One region of the Planosporangium spinosum genome, then DNA from elsewhere that is predicted to be linked to it. Evidence: riboswitches for the same ligand, from Rfam matches in the RefSeq annotation. Region 1 holds a riboswitch; the other holds the start of a gene.

Region 1 (3,365 bases):
GCGTTCCGACACCGAGTACGCCTGGCGTACCTGGGTCGACGAGGTCGTGGCGAGCTGGGCCGCCTGCCTGCTGGCCGACGCCGACCTGGCCGCCGCCGCGGTGGCCGCGGTCGGCGGCAGCGACCACATGGCCGGGCTGTACTGCGACTTCCGCCGCCTCACCGCCCCCGACGACCGCGACCGCTACGCGTCGGCGCTGCTGCGCCACCCGGACCTGCTGGACCCGGTGGCGCGGCTGCACCGCGACCAGCTGCTCGCCCGCCTGCGCGCCGCCGGCCCCGCGGCGGCGGCCTGACCGTCCGGCCGGTTCAGGCCACCGCCTCCGGTCGGTTCCGGCGGCCGCCCGTGGCGGTCAGCCCTTGTGCGTCTTGGCGTACTCGCGCATCGAGTCCCGGACCCGGTCGAACACGGCCAACGGCGGCCCGGCCAGGAGGTTGCCGACCGCGGACTCCGGGGCGTTCGGGTGCGGGCGGGTCGGCGCCGTCCGCTCGGCCGCCTTCACCGCGTCCGCCATCCGCCGCAGCTGGTCGGCGTCGACCGTCTGGCGCAGGCCCGAGAACTCGTCACGCTCCTCGCGCTCGGCGTGGGCGATGATCGAGTCCTTCGCCGCCCGGAACCTGATGTCGAACTCCGGCTTGTCGATACCCAGGTCGTACAGTTCGGCCAGCATGCGCTTGGCCTGGTCCTCCTCGTGCAGCCGCTCGTCGACGACCTGCTTGCCGTTGGCGATCTTGCGCCGGGCGACGGGGTGGACGACCTCTTCTTCCGCCGTCTCGTGGACCGCCAGCAGCCGTACCAGATCCTCGAACACCTCGCGCTTACGGTCGCCCTTGGCCGTCTCCATCTCGGCGAACATCGTCTTGATCTGGTTGTGCTGGTCGACCAGCAGCTCCACCACGTCCTTTTCCCGCGTCGTGGTCATGGATCCGACTCCTCACGTCGCGATCGGTGCGGACGCCGGAGACCTTCCCCGATCCGCGCCGCTCATGCCATCCGTACCGCCCGCCGTGCGGGGACCCGGCCGGTGGCCGCCCGCGCCGGGCGGACCGCCACCGGACAGGCGATCATGGGGCCTGTCACGTTGACGCGGACCCGGCCGGTGGGACAGCATGACCACCAGAACGGCAGTGGAGGAACCCGGTGCGAATCCGGGGCGGTCCCGCCACTGTTACCGGGGAGCGAACCCTCACCGACGCGCCACGGCCGCATCTGCGGCGGGAAGGCCGAGGGGGCGACCGCTCCGGGTCGAGCGCCGACCCGGAGTTGTCGTACGCGCCGATCCGGGAGCCAGGAGACTCCAGCCGTTCGTGGAACACCGACACGCGGGCGTGGACACCCGCGGAAGGGACTTGCGCATGCCTACGCGCCTGAGCGGCGGATGATCCCGCCGTACCCGTTCGCCGCCGTCGTCGGCCTCGCCGACCTGCGCCTGGCGCTGCTGCTCACGGCCGTGTCGCCGGCCGTCGGCGGCGTGCTCGTCCGCGGCGAGAAGGGCACCGCCAAGTCGACGATCGTGCGGGCCCTCGCCAGCCTGCTGCCCGAGGTCGACGTCGTCGACGGCTGCCGGTTCGCCTGCGACCCGGCGACGCCCGACGCGTCCTGCCCGGACGGGCCGCACCTCGACCCCGCGGGCATCCGGCGGCGGTCCCGACTGGTCGAACTGCCGGTGGGTGCCACCGAGGACCGGGTGGTCGGCGCGCTCGACCTGCAGCGCGCGCTCGGCGACGGCGTCAAGGCGTACGAGCCTGGCCTGCTGGCCGCGGCCCACCGGGGCGTGCTCTACGTCGACGAGGTCAACCTGCTGCCCGACCACCTGGTCGACCTGCTGCTCGACGCCGCCGCCATGGGCCGCGCCCACGTCGAGCGCGACGGCGTTTCGGTACAGCACGCGGCCCGCTTCCTGTTGGTCGGCACGATGAACCCGGAGGAGGGCGAGCCCCGGCCGCAACTGGTCGACCGGTTCGGCCTGGTGGTCTCCGTCGCCGCGCCCGACGACCCGGGCATGCGCGCCGAGGTGGTACGTCGGCGGCTGGCGTACGAGGCCGACCCGGCGGGCTTCGCCGCCCGGTGGGCCGGCGAGGACGCCGCCCTCGCCGCGCGCATCGTCGCCGCGCGGGACCGGCTGCCCAAGGTCCGACTGCCCGACGCCGAACTCGACCGCATCGCCCGGATCTGCCTCGCGTACGGGGTGGACGGGTTGCGCGCGGACATCGTCGTCGCGCGTGCGGCCACCGCGCTCGCCGCCTGGCACGGCCGCGACGAGGTCACCCCGGCGGACGTGGCCGACGCCGCCCGGCTGGCGCTGCCACACCGCCGCCGCCGCGACCCGCTGGACCCGCCCGGCACCGACGAGCAGCGACTCGAAGAGGTCCTGGCCGACAACCGCCCGGACCCCGACGACGACCCGCCGCCGGGCGACGGCGGTCCGGGCGATGGCCCGGACGGTGGCCCCGATTCCGACCGCGGCCCCGACGACCGGTCCGACCGCGACGAGGCCGGCCCCGACGGTCACGCCGACGCCGACGCCGACGGGTCCGGGTCGTCGCGTCCGACCCGCCAGCCGGCCCCGGTCGGTGCGGCGTACCGGCCGCAGGCGCTGCGGGTACCCGGCCGTGGCGCCGCCGGCCCGACCGGCCGGCGGTCTGCCGCGTACGCCCGCACCGGTCGGGTCGTCGGCTCCCGGCTGCCGGCCGGCCGGCTGGCCAGCGTGCACCTGCCGGCGTCGGTACGGGCCGCCGCCGCCCGCGGATCACGCCGCGTCCAGGCGACGGACCTGCGCGAGGCGGTACACGTCGGCCGCGAGGCCAACCTGGTGCTGTTCGTGGTCGACGCGTCCGGCTCGATGGCCGCACGAGCCCGGATGCGCACCGTGAAGACGGCCGTGCTGTCGCTGCTGCGCGACGCGTACCAGCGGCGCGACAAGATCGGCATGATCACGTTCCGGGGGGCCGGGGCACAAGCCGTGCTGGAGCCGACCACCAGCCACGAGGTGGGCGTGGCGAAGCTGGCCGACCTGCGCACCGGCGGCCGTACCCCGCTCGCGGAGGGCCTGCGGGCGGCGGTACGGACCCTGGCCGCCGAACGCCGGCGCGACCCGCACCGCCGCCCGCTGCTGGTCGTCGTCACCGACGGCCGGGCCACCGCGGGCGCCGACCCGCTGACCGTCGCGCCGGCGCTGGCCGGTACGGCCGCTGTCGTGGTCGACTGCGAATCCGGCCCGGTCCGCCTCGGCCTGGCGAAACGCCTGGCCAGCGCGCTGGACGCCGGCCACATCCCACTCGACGCGCTCGACGCCACCACGATCAGGAGGGCCGCCTGATGCCGCAGGGTAATCCGGAGAACGTACCCGACGACGGCCTCACCAC
Region 2 (3,365 bases), on a different contig from region 1:
CAGCCGCGCGCACAGCGAGTGATCCGCGCGGACAACACCCGAGCGGCGTCACGTGCGACCTGAGCCAGGGTGGACCTTGTCCGGATGGAGGGATATGTCGGTACGCGCAACCGTGACGACAACGCACCGTGTCCGACCATAAACTCACAGCACTCGCGCCGATGCGGAAGTGAGGTAGCCGTTCCGATGGATACAACTCGACGCCTCGACCAGCCCGCGAACCCCTTCGACAGTGTGGTCCTCACCGAGGCCATGCGCCGCGCCCGGCGACGCCTCGCGACCGAACGCGCCGCCGACGGCGGACCCGGCTCGTACGCCTCGCGTCCGGACCACTGCACCGCGCCGTAGCCGGTCACGATGGCCGTCGCGCTGACCACGTTCATTCTCAAGGTGGCCAGCCGCTGCAATCTTGACTGCGACTACTGCTACGTCTACCACCACGCCGACCAGTCCTGGCGCCACCAGCCCCGGTTCATGCCGCTGCCGGTGGCGCAGGCGGCGGCCCGGCGCGTCGCCGAGCACGCCGATGCCCACGGCGTCGGGCATGTGCTGGTGGTGCTGCACGGAGGTGAGCCGACCCTGGCCGGGCGTGAGCGCATCGACGCGTACTGCACGCTGATCCGCCGCACGATCCCCGAGCCCATCCGGGTCGACTTCGCCATGCAGTCCAACGGCAGCCTGCTCACCTCGGACTGGCTGCCGGTCCTGCAGCAGCACCGGATCAGGGTCGGGATCAGCCTGGACGGGCCCCGCGCGGTCAACGACCGGCACCGCCGGGATGTCGCCGGCCGGTCCAGCTACGACGCCACCGTCGCGGGCATCGAGCTGCTGCGTGAGCACGCCCCGGATTGCTACGGCGGCCTGCTGTGCGTGGTCGACCTCGCCGCCGACCCGGTCGCCGTCTACCAGCACCTCGCCTCGTTCGACCCGCCGATGATCGATTTCAACCTGCCCGACGCGCACTGGGACAACCCGCCACCCCGCCCGCCCGGCGACACCGCCGGCTACGGGCGGTGGCTGGTCGGAGTGTTCGAGGCGTGGGCCGCCGGCGCGGCGTACCGGCACTCGATCCGGTTCTTCGACGACGTCATCGGCCTGTCACTGGGCGCGACCAAGTCCACCGAGGCCCTCGGCCTGGCCCCGGTGACCCTGGTCGTCATCGAGTCCAACGGCGCGCTCCAGGGCGTGGACACCCTCAAGACCACCTTCGCCGGCGCACCCGACCTCGGCCTGACCGTCACCGACGACGCCCTCGACCGGGCGCTGGCCGCTGCGCAGGTCGCCGACCGGCAACAGGGCGTCGCCGCACTGAGCCCGACCTGCCGGCGCTGCGACCTGGTGGGCGTGTGCGGCGGCGGCTACCTGCCCCACCGGTACGCCGGCCGTAACGGCTTCGCCAACCCCTCGGTCTACTGCGCCGACCTGCAGGTGGTCATCCGGCACATCCAGCGCCGGTGCGGCCTGAGCGCCGCGCCCCTCCGGTAGCAGGTTCGCGCCGCTGGGTGGCGCGGTAGTCGGGCTGCGCGTCGCGCCGGCCGCCGTTACAGTGCAGGAGTCGCGGTGATCGGGAAGCCGGTGCGAGTCCGGCGCGGTCCTCGCCACTGTGACCGGGGAGCCAACCCTGCTGTTCGTGCGCCACTGGGCCGTCACCGGCCTGGGAAGGCGTGGGGTTGCGCGACGATCCGGGAGCCAGGAGACCGGCCGCGACACCCATGTGCCCGATCGACCCCACGAGCGATGGGGGAAGGAGCCGCGCCCTGTGCTGCCAACCGCCGACGATTCGTCCACTTTGACGCCGACCGCTGCCCTCCCGGCCGCTGATTTCCAGGCCGGGATCGTGGTCTGCCGGGGCTGCTGCTGCGGCAGCGCCGCCAAGAACCCCGACGTCGACCACGCCGCCCGACTGACCCGGTTGGAGCGGTTCGCGACGCGACATCCGGCAGCCGCGACGGTACGCACCAGCGAGTGCCTGGGCCCGTGCGAGCACGCCGACGTGGTCGTGGTCCGGCCCTCACCCGCCGGCCGCGCATGCGGCGGCCGGCCGGTCTGGTTCGGCCTGGTCGACGAGTACGCGCTCGACCGGCTGCAGGCGTGGATCCTCGACGGCGGCCCGGGCCGCGTACCCGTCCCCGACGAGCTGCTGCTCCAGCAGATCGGCCGGCCGCGCACCCGGCCCGCCCCCGTCCGGACCTAGCCGATCGGCAGGCCCGTCGCGCGCAGCGTCCAGCGTCCCGGTCCGCCGGTCAGCACGGTCTGGCGCAGCGGCACCACGTCGACGCGCCAGAACGAGGCCGGGGGCGACGCGAGTACGCCGACGACGGCCGCGCGGATGACGCTCGGGTGGGTGACCGCGACGATCGTGCCGGTTACGGCCGGCAGCTCGTCCAGCCACTCGCGCGCCCGGGTGAGCAGTTCGACGACCGACTCCCCGCCGTGCGGAGCGGCGACGGGGTCGGTCAGCCACGCGGCGACCGCGTCCGGCGCGGCCGCCTCGACCTCGGCGAGGGTACGACCCGCCCACCGGCCCACGTCACCGTCGCGCAGCGCCGCAACGATCTCCGGTTCCAGACCGAGCGCGGCGGCGGTCTGCACGCAGCGGCGCGCCGGAGAGCTGTAGGCGGCCGCCACCCGCCGGAACACCCCGGTCGCCGCGGACGCGCCGGCCAGACCGCGCTCGTCGAGCGGCTCGTCGTCGGGAAATGCCGCCGCCCGCGTCGCCGCGGTCGGCGCGTGACTGACCAGCACCAGCCGGGTACCCACGTCCCGCCCTCCCTCCCACACCATGGACGTCTACCGCCACCAACGACGCGACCCACTCACTCCATGGGTAGCCACGACACAGCTCGAACGGCGGCGCACACCAACCACGGTGGACGTGACGAACGCGGCGCACCCGCGACCAAGCCGCAGCCTAGTCACACAGGTACGCCACTGGCCCACCCAACAGGACGATCTTGCCTGGGAATCGATTGGTTCTCGAACAAGATCAAACCAGGAACGTCCGGAGGGTCGGCACCGTCCAGCCAACCTGGCCAGCAACTCGGCGTGTCCAAAGACACGACCACGGACCTTGGGGCGCCGTGATCGCCACCCCCGCACCCGTCGAGAACGACCTGGTCGCCCCAACCACGCTCGTCCGCGCGCTCGTCGGCTGCGGCCGAGTGTCCACTTGCAAGCAGAACCCACTGACGGCACGCGGCCCGATCGGCGGCCGACTGCACGAGGTGCTCCTTCGACAAATCGTCCGGCACGAACGCCGACCGGCCCGAGCCGGCCCCCGCATGTTCGGATGCGCGCGGCCCCGTGACACGCAGGTCATGGTGTCGCTGGATCGACTCGGCCGTGAATCGGGTTCTTCGAGGCGG

Evidence for each region. Region 1 has a riboswitch for cobalamin ahead of ACNTMW_RS23555 (VWA domain-containing protein). Riboswitches for the same ligand answer to the same signal wherever they lie in the genome.
Region 2: it holds a riboswitch for cobalamin, as region 1 does, so the genes downstream of both, ACNTMW_RS32745 (hypothetical protein) here and ACNTMW_RS23555 (VWA domain-containing protein) in region 1, are expected to answer to the same signal.

The regions. Positions count from the first base shown of each region.
Region 1 is NZ_JBLYUB010000019.1:51,329-54,693, forward strand. Features, by position in the region: gene ACNTMW_RS23545 (hypothetical protein) at 1-295, shown strand, start outside; gene ACNTMW_RS23550 (hemerythrin domain-containing protein) at 353-922, opposite strand; cobalamin riboswitch at 1,132-1,297, shown strand; gene ACNTMW_RS23555 (VWA domain-containing protein) at 1,379-3,319, shown strand; gene cobO (cob(I)yrinic acid a,c-diamide adenosyltransferase) at 3,319-3,365, shown strand, end outside.
Region 2 is NZ_JBLYUB010000044.1:17,110-20,474, reverse strand. Features, by position in the region: gene ACNTMW_RS32755 (hypothetical protein) at 187-348, shown strand; gene ACNTMW_RS32750 (FxsB family cyclophane-forming radical SAM/SPASM peptide maturase) at 358-1,485, shown strand; cobalamin riboswitch at 1,542-1,720, shown strand; gene ACNTMW_RS32745 (hypothetical protein) at 1,760-2,194, shown strand; gene ACNTMW_RS32740 (histidine phosphatase family protein) at 2,191-2,760, opposite strand.